2 regions of the Aquitalea sp. FJL05 genome follow, and region 2 is predicted to be linked to the other one. Evidence: riboswitches for the same ligand, from Rfam matches in the RefSeq annotation. Region 2 holds a riboswitch; the other holds the start of a gene.
The links. A riboswitch is a leader RNA that binds a small molecule or an ion and turns the genes downstream of it on or off. The one in region 2 is predicted to bind thiamine pyrophosphate.
Positions count from the first base shown of each region.

Region 1: another riboswitch for thiamine pyrophosphate. It lies ahead of thiC (phosphomethylpyrimidine synthase ThiC); the one in region 2 lies ahead of DBR44_RS03465 (thiamine ABC transporter substrate binding subunit).

Region 1 covers NZ_QAJS01000003.1:124,448-132,377, forward strand. Annotated here, with positions in the region: gene DBR44_RS02625 (winged helix-turn-helix domain-containing protein) at 1-1,228, shown strand, start outside; gene DBR44_RS02630 (EthD family reductase) at 1,286-1,600, opposite strand; gene DBR44_RS02635 (GNAT family N-acetyltransferase) at 1,660-2,112, opposite strand; gene DBR44_RS02640 (cytosine permease) at 2,281-3,516, opposite strand; gene thiC (phosphomethylpyrimidine synthase ThiC) at 3,851-5,761, opposite strand; TPP riboswitch at 5,837-5,984, opposite strand; gene DBR44_RS02650 (protein-L-isoaspartate O-methyltransferase) at 6,103-6,762, shown strand; gene DBR44_RS02655 (rhodanese-like domain-containing protein) at 6,759-7,088, shown strand; gene ung (uracil-DNA glycosylase) at 7,224-7,930, shown strand, end outside.
Region 2 covers NZ_QAJS01000004.1:108,356-116,285, forward strand. Annotated here, with positions in the region: gene DBR44_RS03450 (DUF1501 domain-containing protein) at 170-1,357, opposite strand; gene DBR44_RS03455 (DUF1800 family protein) at 1,380-2,888, opposite strand; gene DBR44_RS03460 (hypothetical protein) at 2,938-3,273, opposite strand; TPP riboswitch at 3,455-3,546, shown strand; gene DBR44_RS03465 (thiamine ABC transporter substrate binding subunit) at 3,603-4,616, shown strand; gene DBR44_RS03470 (GNAT family N-acetyltransferase) at 4,616-5,188, shown strand; gene DBR44_RS03475 (iron ABC transporter permease) at 5,181-6,728, shown strand; gene DBR44_RS03480 (ABC transporter ATP-binding protein) at 6,730-7,686, shown strand; gene DBR44_RS03485 (YbaK/EbsC family protein) at 7,802-7,930, opposite strand, start outside.

The sequences.
Region 1 (7,930 bases), on a different contig from region 2:
GACCCAGCATCTCAGCCTGCAACAAGCCCGCCTGCTGCATCTGGCCGCTCAGGGACTACTGGCTCCGCCACGGCGCAAGGCGGGCCCGGCCGACGTGATGACCGCCATTCGCCGCATGGCGCTGTTGCAGATCGACACCATCAGCGTGGTGGCGCGCAGCCCCTATCTGGTGTTGTACAGCCGGCTGGGCCATTACGACCCGGCCTGGCTGGATGCTGCGCTCGCCAGTGGCCAGCTGTTCGAATACTGGGCACACGAAGCCTGCTTCGTGCCGCAGGAAGACTACCGCCTGCTGCGCCATCGCATGCTGGACCCGGCCCAGATGGGCTGGAAATACCCGCAACGCTGGCTGGAACAACACCAGGATGCGGTCAACACAATACTGGAACATGTCAGGCAACACGGCCCGGTACGCTCGGCGGATTTCAAGCGCAGCGCCGGCAAGGGTGACGGCTGGTGGGACTGGAAGCCGGAAAAGCGCCATCTGGAAGTGCTGTTCACCCTGGGCCAGCTGATGGTGAAGGAGCGGCGCAGCTTTCAACGCGTCTACGATGTGGCCGAAAGAGTCAGGCCGGATTGGGACGACGCACGCGATCTGCCCAGCCTGGAAGCAGCGCAGCGCGATATGGTGCGCCACAGCTGCCGTGCGCTGGGCGTGGTCAAGGCCGGCTGGGTGGCCGATTACTACCGGCTGCGCCGGGGCAAGTACGATGCTTTGCTACACCAGCTGGCCGATGCCGGCGAGCTGATTCCGGCCCGGATCGAGGGCTGGCAGCATGATGTGTTTGTCCATCACAGCCTGCAGGCAGAATTGGTGCTGGCTGCCGAAGACAAGCTCAAATCCGGCCACAGCACCGCCCTGTCGCCCTTCGACCCGGTGGTATGGGACCGCAAGCGTGCCAGCGAACTGTTCGGCTTTGATTACCGCATCGAATGCTACACCCCGGCCGCCAAGCGCCAGTTCGGCTATTTCGTGCTGCCGCTGCTCAGCCGTGGCCGGCTGGTAGGGCGCATGGACGCCAAAGCCCATCGCCAGCAGGGTGTTTTTGAAATCAAGGCGCTGTATCTGGAAGCAGGCATTCAGCCCACTCAGCAGCTGTGCCGCGATCTGGCCGCCATGTTGGGCAAACTGGCCGCCTGGCATGGCACGCCGCGTATTCAGCTGCAGCAGGGTCCCGCCGCACTGGCGGCCGCCCTTCAGGCAGCTGAGAACCAGCTGACAAGATAGCTTGGCCACTTTGAACAAGGAGGCGCAAGGCAGCTGCAGGGGTTTTGTTGACGGCGCTTAACCCAGCAACACTTCGCTGTACTGGATCTGCGGCGTGATATCGGTGTAATTGGCGATATCACCCTGCAGCTCTTCCGCTATCGGCATGAACGCCGCCAAAAATGTCTCGACCGACTCAAACTGCAGCTGGCACTGCGCGGTGAACTGCGGCATGGTGCCCGGCTGGCTGCCGCTGATGCCCTTCTCCACCCGCATGTCGAGCAAGGCCGGAGCCAGCAGTTTGCTGGCCAGCGGCATGTGCTGTTGCAGGTAGTAGTCGAAATCGAAACGGGCAGTAGCGCTATACGGATAGAGAATGCTGACGTTGATCATGACCATGTCCTTGGTGGTGAGGGCATCAGCATAATCGCATCGCCGCCCGCACTCCAGCTTCAAGCGACCTGCTTGCGGTACTGGATAAAGCCCAGATTGTCTGCCAGCCGGTCGTACAGCTGGCGCGCCGGGGCGTTGCTTTCATGGGTGAGCCAGTACACCCGGCTACAGCCGGCTGTCTTGGCATAGGCATACACCTGCTCGATCAAGGCCCGCCCGGCACCGGTACCGCGTATTTCCGGTTGCACGAACAGATCCTGCAGATAACAGTAATTGCCCGGCGTCCAGCTGCTGCGATGCAACACCGTATGTACCAGCCCCACCGCCTGCTCACCCTGCCAGGCCAGCCAGGCCTGCATCGGCTCGGCCGGGTCGAGAAAACGCTGCCAGGTGATGGCGGTATCCGCCTCGCTCTGGCTGCTGTGATAGAAATCCAGATAGCCCTGCCACAAGGGCAGCCAGGCGGCAAAATCAGTGGCGGCAAGCGGGCGGATGGATACGGCGTGGCTCATGGCGTTCTCCTGTGGATAAGCCCTCATGCTGCCCGGCTTATGGCCCCATGGGCAGAGCCAATGCCAGTCAACACAATGGAACCACTATCAGCAAAGTCCCAGGCTTTACCCACAGGAGTATTGCAACAGCAAACTTATCCACAAGAGAAGCCGCAACCATCCCCAGCCTCAGTGGCATGCCGGGACAGAAATCTTCTCACCGTCCACATCGATAAATGGACCACGACGATCAGCAATCAAGAAATAGATCATGCCGCCAAGCCCGGCCGCCATGAACCAGGAAAAGTCTCTGAACACAGCAAACAAGGGCAAGAAGGTGAGCCCAAGAGCCAGCCCGCCAGAGATCATCAGCGCAATGATCGCCCTGGGATTACTGCCTGCCATATAGTGGTATTCGCTCTGTGCATCATCTGAATACAAGGCAGGTATATTGATTTTCTGCTTTCTGATTATCCAGTAATCAATCATGATGATGCCGAATAGTGGCCCCAGCAATGCTCCTAATCCCCCCAGAAAAATCGGAATGACCAGGGGTGAGTTATAAAGATTCCATGGCAGGATAAGCAGCCCAATCAAAGCAGATAAAATGGCAGCTTTGCGAAAATTCATGTACTTCGGCATCAGGTTTGTCAATGCATAGGTTGGTGCCACAAAATTGGCCATCAAATTCACACCGACTGTCAGTATCAGTAGCGAAAGCGTGGCAAGCACCAACAAAAAGGTATTCGGAATCATCGCGACAATATCTGCCGGCGACGCAATGATATGGCCATCAATATGGTATTGCCCACCAGTAAGCACCACGACAATTCCACCAAAAAGCAACATATTGATTGGAATACCCCAGAAATTTCCCCAGAAAATGGAATTCCTGGATTGCGCAGCTCGAGTGAAGTCGCAGAAATTAAGAATGAAAGTACCGTAAACACTTACCCACAGGGCCGCAGCACCAAGAATTTTTATCCACATGTCAGTGCCACTCAGTGCATGACTCATTTCCCAGGCAATGGAAAACTTGGCACGCACCAGAATCCAGCCTGCGAGCGCGCTAAAAGTCATCAAGATCACAGGCCCGGCAATGGCTTCATACTTGCGAATCATTTCCATGCCATAGCTGACAATTACCAGCTGTATGGCCCACAGTAGCAGGAAAGTAGCCCAACCCAATGAAGACAGGCCAATTGCGAATGCATAATTCCCCAGGTTATGCACATCATTGGCCCATAGTGCAAAAATACTGTAAGCACTCCATTGCCTGCCATTTTTATTTGTTGGTGCTAAATCAGCATTATAAAGCCGTGAACTCAGCCCAGATTGGCCATCTAAATAATTGGTAACTGGCTGATCAGCAGGTGTTGCTGCCGGCAAATTGCCAGAATCTTCAATATAATCGGTTTGCCGCATGCTATTTTCTCCCTGTCCGGATGTAAATAAACCGTTGCAACAAGAGATACCGGAAAATAAATTACGCATGACCTGCAATGACTGCCCACTCGCTTCCTATCAGGATAATCAGCTTTATACTGCAAGACAGCATTGATCTCTCCGCAACAACTGTTCTGGTGCAGGCGGATGATGGCATTAAATGGCAATAATATGTCCTGAACTTATTGCCGGAATAAATAACTGAATTCCACAATCATCAATATCTGCATGCATAATCCAAAACAATGTTGCAGACGCAAAAAAACCGCCTGCACAAAAGTGACAGACGGTTTTGACTTCAGCTTCAGTTAGATCAGATCTTGTCGTACAGCTTGGCTCCGCCCTTCACAAACTCCACCGACTTCACTTCCATGCCCTTCTGCAGCGCCGCTTCCTCGCTGATGCCCTGCTTGGCGGCGAATTCGCGTACGTCCTGGGTGATCTTCATCGAGCAGAAATGCGGGCCGCACATGGAACAGAAGTGCGCCACCTTGGCGCTGTCCTTGGGCAGGGTTTCGTCATGGAAGCTGCGCGCCTTGTCCGGATCCAGACCCAGATTGAACTGGTCTTCCCAGCGGAATTCGAAACGCGCCTTGGACAGCGCGTTATCGCGGATCTGCGCACCAGGGTGACCCTTGGCCAGATCGGCCGCATGGGCGGCCAGCTTGTAGGTGATGATGCCTTCCTTGACGTCGTCCTTGTTGGGCAGGCCCAGGTGTTCCTTCTGGGTGACGTAGCACAGCATGGCCGTGCCATACCAGCCGATCTGGGCAGCGCCGATGGCCGAGGTGATGTGGTCGTAGCCCGGTGCGATGTCGGTGGTGAGCGGGCCCAGGGTGTAGAACGGCGCTTCGTGGCACCACTCCAGTTCCTTGTCCATATTCTCCTTGATCAGCTGCATCGGCACATGGCCGGGGCCTTCGATCATCACCTGCACATCGTGCTGCCAGGCAATCTGCGTCAGCTCGCCCAGGGTTTTCAGTTCGCCCAGCTGGGCGGCATCGTTGGCATCCCACACGCTGCCCGGACGCAGACCATCACCCAGGCTGAAGGCCACGTCGTAAGCCTTCATGATTTCGCAGATGTCCTCGAAATGGGTGTAGAGGAAGTTTTCCTGATGGTGGGCCAGACACCACTTGGCCATGATGGAACCACCACGCGACACGATGCCGGTCATGCGGTTGGCGGTCAGCGGCACATAGCGCAGCAGCACACCAGCGTGGATGGTGAAGTAGTCCACGCCCTGCTCGGCCTGCTCGATCAGCGTGTCCTTGAAGATTTCCCAGCTCAGGTCTTCGGCCTTGCCGTTGACCTTTTCCAGCGCCTGATAGATGGGCACGGTGCCGATGGGTACCGGCGAATTGCGCAAAATCCACTCGCGGGTTTCATGGATGTTCTTGCCGGTGGACAGGTCCATGATGGTGTCGGCACCCCAGCGGATGCCCCAGGTCATCTTGTCCACTTCTTCGGAAATCGACGACGTTACCGCACTATTGCCGATATTGCCGTTGATCTTCACCAGGAAGTTGCGGCCGATGATCATCGGCTCGGATTCCGGATGGTTGATGTTGTTGGGAATGATGGCGCGGCCGCAGGCCACTTCCTGGCGCACGAATTCCGGGGTGATTTCCTCCGGCAGCGCCGCACCATAACTGTGACCGGCATGCTGGCGGGTCATCAGCTCCAGCAGCTTGGTGTTCTTGCCACCGGCAGCCTGCAGGCTCCCGATATAGGCCTTGCGGTTCAGGCTTTCGCGGATGGCGACATATTCCATTTCCGGCGTGATGATGCCCTGGCGCGCATAGTGCATCTGGCTGACATTCTGGCCCGGCCGCGCACGGCGCGGTTTGCGCTTCAGGTTGAAACGCAGCTCGTCCAGTTTGCTGTCCGCTTCACGGGCGCGGCCGTATTCGCTGGACAGGCCGGCAAGCTGTTCGGTATCGCCACGTTCGGCAATCCAGGCAGCGCGCAAAGCCGGCAGGCCGCTCTGGATATCGATGCTGGCTGCCGGGTCGGAATAGATGCCGCTGGTGTCGTAAACATAGATGGGCGGGTTGGCTTCACCACCAAACTGGGTGGGGGTCGCGCTCTGGCTGATTTCACGCATCGGCACGCGAATATCCGGGCGGCTGCCTTCAACATAGATCTTGCGGGAATTGGGCAGGGGCTGGATGGCGGCAGTATCGACCACCATCTGTTCATTCAGTTTTGCGGGCGCGTTCATCGGGTTTCCTCCATGCGATGAAACGGCGCAAGGAGCGGAATTCCGGCGAACCGGGCTGCAAGGGAAGGGGGTGGGACCATGCAGATTGCGCTTCCCTACGCCGGGATTAACCGGGTCAGGTTCCAAGGGTATTTCTCACCCGTGCAACATGAAGCGGATAACATCCCCATCCAGTCTGGATAAGGACACCACAGCTTGCCGCACAGGACCCCTAGCGATGCTGTGAAGGTAAGGTAAATGTGGGATAATCGCAAGTTATCGTCATGACACGCTGCCTATTGAAGTCAGGTTTTCCGCAATGCGGCACACCCGCTTTGGCAGCCAGCCTTCGGAGTAAGCTGATGGATTTTGAAAATGCCCGTTTCAACATGGTCGAGCAGCAGATTCGTCCGTGGGACGTACTTGACCCGAAAATTCTGGACCTGCTGTTTCACGTGAAACGCGAAGACTTCGTTGCTGACGACAAGCGCCAGCTGGCCTTTGTCGACACCGAACTGCCGCTGCCGCACGGTGGCAAGATGCTGCAGCCCAAGCTGGAAGCCCGTCTGGCGCAGGACGTCGCTGTCGAGGCACAAGACAAGGTACTGGAAATCGGTACTGGTGCTGGCTATCTGACCGCCTTGCTGGCCAAGCTGGGCCGCCATGTATATAGCGTTGAGATTAATGCCGCCACGCGCGAAACCGCAGCTGCCAACCTGAAAAAAGCCGGTATCGGCAATGTCACCCTGGTGGAAGGCAATGGTCTGGACGGCCTGCAGCAGCAAGCTCCGTTCGATGTCATCGTGGTGGGTGGTTCGCTGCCGGTGGTGCCGGAAAGCCTGAAATCCCAGCTGGCCGTAGGTGGCCGCATGATCGTGGTGGTGGGTGACCTGCCGGTGATGAGCTGCAAGCTGATCAAGCGCGTGGGCGAATCATCCTTCAGCGAAACCAATCTGTTTGAAACCTGTATTTCCCGTCTGGCCAAGGCAGAAGCCATCGAGCCGGAACGCTTCGTTTTCTGATGCTCAGGGAAATCACTGCCAGCGATCTGGCGGCATGGCTGGCCGATACCGGCAAGGAACAGCCGCTGCTGCTGGACGTAAGGGAAGATTGGGAAGTTCAGCTGGCCAGCATTGCCGGTTCGCTGCACATTCCGATGAACCTGATTCCGCTGCGCATGAGCGAGCTGCCGGATGACCGGACCATCGTCACCGTCTGCCATCATGGTGTACGCAGCTATCAGGTTGGCCTGTACCTGGCCAATGCCGGTTTCGAACAGGTGCTGAGCCTGCGTGGTGGTGTGGAAGCCTGGGCCTGTGATGTAGATCCGGCCATGGCCCATTATTGAGATCAGCAGCCCCTCCCTGCCGCCAAGCCGTACCCTGACAAGGCCATTCCCTCGCGGAATGGCTTTTGTTTTGCAACTTGTCCCTGCTGCTTTCGTCCAAAAATGCAGCAAAACCAACCCGATACGGTATCTGTCTTGAGCCTTAGTCAACTCCAATACCTTGCTCCTGCCCTGGCCCCGGTGCATCCGGCCTGGGAGGATGTACTGAAATTACCTGCCGTCTTTGCCCGTCTGGTACAGATCGATCAGCAGCTGGGCCAGCAAGCCGCCCAAGGCAAAACCCTGTTTCCGCCACGCGCCGACATCTTCAGTGCCCTGCGCACCATGGCACCCGCCGACATCAAGGTGGTGATCCTGGGCCAGGACCCGTATCACGGTCAGGGCGAAGCCATGGGCTTGTCTTTCTCTGTACCTCCGGGCGTGCGTATCCCGCCCAGCCTGCGCAATATCTACAAGGAACTGGTAGCTGACCTGGGCGGTGGCATGCCAGCCAGCGGCGATCTTTCGCACTGGGCCGAACAGGGCGTGCTGCTGCTGAACAGCGTGCTGACGGTGGAAATGGACAAGGCCGGCAGTCATGGCAAGCTGGGCTGGCAACAGGTCAGCGACGCGCTGATTGATGCCGTCAACCAGAAAAATCCCGGCTGCGTCTTCCTGCTGTGGGGCAACTGGGCACAGACCAAGGCCGAGCGCATCGACACCAGCCGTCACCTGGTGCTGACTGCCGCCCATCCCTCCCCCCTGTCAGCCAGCCGCGGCTTTCACGGCTGCCGCCATTTTTCCCAGGTGAATGCCTGGTTGGCCGCACATGGCCGCGGCACCATCCACTGGATGCCGGCCGC
Region 2 (7,930 bases):
CCTCTTTCCCGTCCGCCGCGCGGAAGCGGCACTCAAATCATTATCCGCGTGAGCGGATGCAAACTCTGGTGATTTCCACCGCGTATACCGATACATCCTGGCATCCCCCTGCCTGGCGGCGGGTGCTGTCCGCCTTGGCAGGCTTGATTGGTGTCCGGGGCGAGCTGGCTCAGGCCCGCAACAGCGGTAGTCGCTCGAAATGGCCGCCGAATAGCTGGCGGGCGTCCTTGCCCCACCAGTCTTGCACCACGGTGCTGTACAGCTGGCGAAAGTCGATGGCATAGGGCAGGTTGCCATCCGTCACGCCCGCCAGTAGCGGTGTCTGGCCGTACAGGCCGCCCTTGACCCGGCCGCCCAGCATGAAATGACTGTTGGCGGTGCCATGATCGGTGCCGCGATTGCCGTTTTCGCGTGGCCGGCGGCCAAACTCGGCATAGCTCAGCACCAGGGTATCGTCCCAGCGGCCCTGTGCCTGCAAACGGTGTTGCAGCAAGGCCAGGCCGTCGGCCAGTTCGCCCAGCAAGCGGGCCTGGGTGGGCTGCTGGTTGCCGTGGGTGTCAAAGCCGGTGAGGGTGATGCGTGCCACCGCGATGCGGGTGCCGTTTTGCAGGATGTCAGCGAGAGTGTTGATGGCCTGGGCAAAGCCGCCTGCTGCCTTGGGCGGCGCGGTGGGGGCATCGGCCGGATTGGCCGCTGGTTTCATTGCGGGTTGTTGCAGGGCATTGGCTGCGGTACGGATATCGCCCTCCACCTTGAGAATGTGCGACAGCGCGCCGCTGTGTGCGCCGGCCTGCTGGTCTGCTGCCAGCTTGGCCTGACGGGCGAAGTCCTGCGGGTTACTCAGCACCACGGCGCGCGCTCCGCCATCCAGCGGCCCCAGGTTCTGGCTGGACAGCACGACGCCGTCGGCAGCAAAGCCGGCCGGTACCGGCTGGCTGCGAAACAGCCGGGTCAGCCAGCCTTCGCCCAGATACTGGTTGCTGGCCGAGGCCGTTTCCCAGATTTCGATGGAACGAAAGTGCGACAGATTGGGCTCGGGATAGCCTACGCCTTGCAGCACCGCCAGCTGGTGGTTTTGCCACAAGGGCAGCAGGCTGCTCATGGCCGGGTGCAGGCCGATCTGTTCATTTAGTTGCAGTACTTGCGGCCGGGGAATACCGATGGCGGGGCGCAGGCGATAGTAGTCATCGCTGGCGTAGGGGATGACCGTATTGAGCCCGTCATTGCCACCTTTTAGCTCGATCAGCACCAGCAGGCGCTGGTAAGCGGCCGGTGCCAGTGCATAGCTGAGATTCGGCAGTACTGAAACCAGCAGGCCGGCCCCCATGGCCTTGAGAAATTCGCGGCGTTGAAACATGGCAGAGTCCCTGGTAGTGGTTTCAATGAACCTGGTAAGCCGGGTCCAGCAGCAAGGGCGCAATGGCTTGTGCGCCGCTCATGCCTTCCGGCAGCGGCTGGGCCGGTGGCACGGCCAGTAGCAGGCGGGCGCTATCGGCTGCAGTACGGATATGGTAGATGGCGGTCCACTCGTCTGGTTGCAGCTTGATCGGGCGCAAGCCGGCCTGGATCATCCGCTGGATACGTGCCTCGCGCCCGCGGGCTTCGTCCATCTGGCTATCGGCTTTGACGAAGTTGTTGCGAATGGGCGCGGCATCATGACTGAGGCGGTCCAGAAACTGCTTGCGCGTCAGCAGGGTGGCGCTGTTGATCCATACTTCGCCACCGGGCCAGCCTTTGACATTGGGCGGGTTGAACACGTCCTGGCCCAACTGGCGGTTGAGCCCGGCCAGCGCACGCCAGTCCGGCGGGGTCAGGTCGAAGGTCACCAGCGTGCCCACGGTCAGTTCCAGCGGGGACTTGATCAACTGGCCCTGGCTTTGCCAGAAGGCCGGTGTCAGCAGCATGGCGCGCAGCAGCGGACGGATTTCGTAATTGTCGCGGTAGAACAGCGCGGACAGGCGCTGGATGTCGGCCTCGTTCGGGGTGGGCGACACCAGGGTTTTCCACAGCTTGATGGTGACAAAGCGCGCGGTCTGCGGTTTGCGCAGCAGCATGTCCAGCACGTCGTCGCCATCGAAATTGCCTTGCTGGCCGAAGATGGTTTTGTCGCCGTTGTCATGCTGATTGGGGCGGTAGACAAACTGGAAGTCCTTGTCCAGCGACCAGCCGGTAAAGGCACGCGCGGCTTCGCGGATGTCCTGCTCGCTGTAATGGCCTTCGCCCAGGGTGAACAGCTCCATCACTTCGCGGGCAAAATTCTCGTTTGGCTGGCCCTTGCGGTTATTCACCGTGTCCAGATAGCGCATCATCGCCGGATCGCGGGCGATGGCGTGCAGCAGCTGGCCGAAGTTGCCCAGTGCCTGATGGCGCAGCAATACATTCTGCTGATACATCAGTTGCGGCACGCCCACCTTGTCCAGCCCGGAAACAAAATGGTTATGCCAGAACAGGGTCATCTTTTCCGTCAGCGGGCTGGGCGTGCTGCGCATTTCTTCCAGCCACCAGCCACGCAACTCTTGCGCATGTTCGTTGCGCTCTTTTTGCAGGGCTTTCTTTTCGTCTTCGGTCAGATTGGGTTTGCCGGGGTGGTCGAATGGTTCATTGACCCAGGCGGGCGGCGCGCTGAGGGCGCTGTACACGGCATGATCCAGCAGCCGGTCCACTGCCTGTTGGCGGCCCAGTGGGGCATACAGGGCGATTTGTGCCGGATTGGCACCAAAGCCGGTGCGCGACAGCAAGTGACGTGCCCCTTCTTCGCCAATGCCGGCCCAGGCGGTGAGCGGCAGCAGGCAGAGCAGGATCAGGCGGATGGCTGTTTGCGCATGCGATTTCATGGAAAAGGCTCGCTCTTCGGTATAAGGCAGGCCGGCCAGAGCGTGCTCGGCCACCGTGGCCGGCTAGCTTCTGGCCGGTAATTGCTTGGAATATGGCTGAAGTTTACTTGCCGATTTCCTTGCTGACCTTGTTTTCTTGCTGATTCAGGTTTCTTTGTTCCTGCTTGCTGATGTGGCCATGATTTTTACGGGCATCGGCACGTTCCTGCTGGCGGATGGCGTGGTCCTGTTGGTGCAGTTCGCGGGCTTGTTGTTTGCTGATTTCACCTTCCTTGCGTTCCTGGTGGATGCGCTTGTCCTGATTGGCCAGACGGTGGTTCACTTCAGCGCGGCGCGGGTGCTGCTTTTGCCATTCGGTTGCGGCCGAGGCAGTGCTCGACAGGGTGGCGAAGGTGAGAGCGGACAGGCTGATCAGCATGATGTGAGCGGACAGTTTCATGATTTTGTTCCTTGGGTTATCGGCGAGTGCTGCGGTTTGAACAAGCGTGCTGTTGTTGTGAATTCATCATGGGGGGAAAGTGTGTACAATTCGTTTTCTGTTTGCTGCGGGCTGTTAATTTTCGTGAATAAACGGTAACGCCTTGTAAGCAAGCATGTCGGCAGGTATCTGTAAGGATGCCGCCAATCACCAGGGGTGCCCCTAGCGGGCTGAGAAACACCCTAGAACCTGAACTGGATAATGCCAGCGGAGGGAGCGTGATGCAGAAGGCCCCACCATCTGTTGTTCCGCTTGCTCCGGCGATTGCGCCTTGTCGCACGGAGAATGTCATGCAGTTGTTCAAAACCACTAGTCTCATCAGCGCGCTGCTGCTGGCCGGCCTGAGCCATGCCGCCGAACTGCGCGTGCTTACCCATAGCTCGTTTGCCGTGTCCAAGCCCTTGCTGGCGGAGTTCGAGCAGCAGAATGGCGTCAAACTCAGCATCATCAAGGCCGGCGATGCCGGCGAGATGGTCAACAAGCTGATCCTGACCCGCGCCAATCCCATTGCCGACGTGGTGTACGGCATCGACAACACCATGATGGGCAAGGCCGCTGCTGCTGGTGTGTTGTTGCCGGAAGCTGCAGAGCGCAAGTCCGGCCAGCCGCTGCTGCCGGGTGCCACCAGCATCGACTATGGCTATGTCACGCTGAACTACGACAAGGCCTGGTTTGCCAAGAAGCAGCTGCCGCTGCCCAAGACCCTGGACGACCTGACCCGTCCGGCCTACAAGGACCTGCTGGTGGTGGAAAATCCGGCAACTTCCAGCCCCGGTCTGGCTTTCCTGCTGTCGACCATCTCCGCCATGGGTGAGACCAAGGCCATGGCTTTCTGGGCCAAATTGCGCGACAACGGCGTCAAGGTGAGCAAGGGCTGGACCGAGGCCTATTACACCGACTTCTCGCGCAACGGCGGCGCGCGTCCCATCGTGGTGAGCTATGCCACCAGCCCGGCGGCAGAAGTGTTCTATAGCAAGGAAAAACTCAGCACCTCGCCCACCGCCAACCTGCTGCTGCCTGGCGCGGTATTCCAGCAAGTGGAAGGCGCTGTGCTGGTGAAGGGCGGCCAGCAAGCCGCGCTGGCGCGCAAATTTGTTGCCTTCCTGCGCTCGGACGCCGTGCAGAAGGATATCCCCACCACGATGTGGATGTATCCGGTGCAGCCTGGCATCGCGCTGGATCCGGTATTCCAGCATGCCGAAAAGCCGGCAACCCACACTACGCCTGACCAGCAACAGATTGCGGCCAAGAGCGCCGGCTGGGTCGGCAAGTGGACACGCATCGTGCTGAAGTCCGGCCAGTAATGCCCACCGCGAGCACGGTTCCTGACATCCTCAGCCCGCGGCTGATCCTGCGTCACCTGACGCCTGCCATGCTGCAGGCCAGCATGGAAGCGCGGCTGGCCGAGGCGGCGCGCTGGCTGGGTGCCCCCTTGCCCATCAGCTGGCTGGAAGAAGCGGCGGTGATGTCGCTGCGGCTGGAACAAATGGAAAACGAGCCGGAGTATGCGCCGTGGTCGATGCGCGCCATGCTGCGGCGGGAGGATGGCCAACTAGTGGGCCATATCAATTTCCATACCTGTCCCGGTCATGCCTATCTGCGGGGGCGTGGTGATGTCGAGCTGGGCTATACCGTGCTGCCGGCTTTCCGGCGCCAGGGTTATGCCACCGAGGCGCTGCTGGCCTGCGCCGGCTGGGCGGTGGAAACCGCCGGGGTGAAGCGCTTTGTGCTGTCCATCAGCCCGGATAATCTGCCCTCGCAGGCGCTGGCCGCCAGCCTGGGTTTCCAATGGCTGGAACGGGTGGACGACCCGGAAGACGGTCCGGAAGACGTGCTGGTTGCCGACTGGCCTTTTACCCGGCAGCGCCATGTCTGAGCGCGGCCGTCGTGCAGGGCTGGCGTTATTGCCGCTGGCCTTTTTGCTGCTGATGTCCATCCTGCCCTTGCTGCGTTTGTTGCAGGAAGGGCAGGGCGCGGTGTCCGCCGACCTGTTTGCCGACCGCTATCTGCAATGGCGCGTGCTGTGGTCCTTGCTGCAGGCCGCTGCCAGCTGTGTGGCCGCCTTACTGATCGGCCTGCCGATTGCCTGGTGTCTGGCGCGCTATCGTTTTCCTGGCCGCAGCCTCAGCCTGCGCCTGCTGATGCTGCCCTTTGTCATGCCCACCCTGGTGGCGGCCATGGGCGTGCTGGCGCTGTTCGGGCCGCAGGGCTTGCTGGGGGTGAATCTGCAGGACACGCCCTGGCTATTGCTGTATGGCAATCTGTTTTTCAATCTGCCGTTGGTGATCCGCGCCGCCTGCGAAGGGCTGGCGCAGATACCGGCCAGCCGGCTGGCTGCCGCCCGCACGCTGGGTGCCACGCCATGGCGGGTGTTCTGGCGGGTGGAATGGCCGGCGGTGCGGCCCTGGTTGTTGTCCGCCTTGTGCCTGGTATTCCTGTATTGCTTCTCTGGCTTCGGATTGGCGCTGCTGCTGGGTGGGCAGCGCTATGCCACGGTGGAGGTAGAGATCTATCAGCTGGTGTCCTACGAACTGAACCTGGCCGATGCCGGCGCACTGGCGCTGTTGATGCTGCTGGTGACCGGGGCGGTGGCCATGCTGTATGCCTGGCTGGAGCGCCGTCTGGCTGCGCCGCTAAAGGTGGACCCGGTGCTGCCGCGCCGTCCGCAGGGTCTGGAGTGGCTGCAACTGGCGGCGGCGCTGGCCTTGTTGCTGCTGTTTGCCGGCCTGCCTCTGCTGGCGGTGCTGTGGCGCGCCATGCAGGCGCTGGCTGCTTCCGGTTTCAGCCTGCTGCACGACGAGGAAGTGCTGCTGGCACTGGGCAACTCGGCCCGTTTCAGTGCCATGGCCGTGCTGCTGGCTGCGGTGCTGGGCTGGCTGCATGCCCTGGCGGCGCGCGGTAGCTTGTGCTTGCGGGCACTGGCCTTTCTTCCTTTCGTGGTGTCGCCAGTGTGCGTGGCGTTTGGCCTGTTGCTGCTCTACCCGCAGTGGAGCGCCAGTCTGCCCCTGCTGCTGGCCAGCTATGCCTTGCTGGCCTATCCCTTTGTGGCGCGCAGCCTGGCTGGTGCGCTGGACAGCCTGCCACGTCACTGGCCGCAGGCCGCACGCAGTCTGGGGGCCAGCCCCTTGCGGGTGTTTGCCCGTATCGAATGGCCTTTGCTGCGGCCGGCCTTCCGCCGTGGCTTGGCCTTTGCTGCGGCTACCGCATTGGGTGAATTTGCCGTGACGCTGTTTTTGTCGCGGCCGGAATGGCTGACCCTGACCACGCTGATCTACCAGCGGCTGGGCCGGCCAGGGGCCGACAATGCCGCCAGCGCCATGCTGCTGGCCTGTCTGTTGATGTTGCTGGCGCTGCTGGCTTTTCTGATGATCGAATGGCCGTCTGCCGCCGAACGGCAGTTGCGCAAGGAGTCCTGACATGTTGCAACTGGATGGCGTATGCAAGCGTTTTGGCCACAAGCTGGTGGCCGACCAGCTCAGCCTGACCCTGGAGGCCGGCGAAGTGCTGGCCTTGCTGGGGCCATCGGGCTGCGGCAAAAGCAGTTTGCTGAAAATGATTGCCGGGCTGGAGCAGCCTGATGGCGGCCGCCTGTCGTTTGCTGGTGAAGACCTGGCCGGCGTGGCGGCCGAGGCAAGGCGTTTTGCGCTGATGTTTCAGGACTTTGCCCTGTTTCCGCATCTGGATGTGCTGGGCAATGTCTGCTTCGGCCTGATCGAGCATGGGGTAGCGCGAGCGGTGGCCCGGCAGCAGGCGCTGGCCTGCCTGCAGCAACTGGGGCTGGCCGGCATGGAGGCGCGCAAGGTGTGGACGCTCTCCGGCGGCGAACAGCAGCGGGTGGCGCTGGCGCGGGCCTTGGTCACCCGGCCACGGCTGTTGCTGCTGGATGAGCCGTTTTCCAGTCTGGATGCGGATTTACGCCGGCAGTTGCAGCAGGAATTCCGCCAGCAGTTACAGCAGGCGGCCATTCCGGCGCTGTTGGTCACCCACGATAGGGAAGAAGCATTCGCCCTGGCCGACCGGGTAGCGGTGCTGCGGGAGGGGCGCATTGTCCAGTGCGCCACCCCGGCTCAACTGCTGGCGGCACCGGCCACGCCCTGGCTGGCGCGCTTTATCGGTTACGAAAACGTGCTGGCGGAGGGCGTGGTGCCAGAGCAGGCCTTGCGGCTGGGGCCGGAGCAGCCGGCGACGGCGGTGCGGCGCATCATCCAGCTGGCGGACGGCGTGCGGGTGACGGTGGCCAGTGCGGATGGCGAGCTGACGCTGACCCTGTCTGCGCGCGAAGTGCAGCAGTATGCGGCCGGGCTGAATATCGGCAGCCTGTTGCATGTCGGTATCGACCGTGCCGCCATGCTGCCTTATTCCGCAGCCTGCTGATTAAGAGCGGCGAACAAAATAGCGTAGCGTCCCTGGGGCAAGGCGCGCCGACGCAGACAGTACAAAGAGTACGGCAAGGAGGCGCAACGCAGCAGCAGGGTTTTTGTTAGCGGCTCTAACTGGCCAGCTCGGCGACCGGCTGGCATACATCTACCCAGCTGCCAGCGGTGATGTCGGCCATCAGTGCCGGGCTGATGCGCACCGCGCTGTGAATGGCACCGGCGGCGGGAAGTACTTCGTCGAA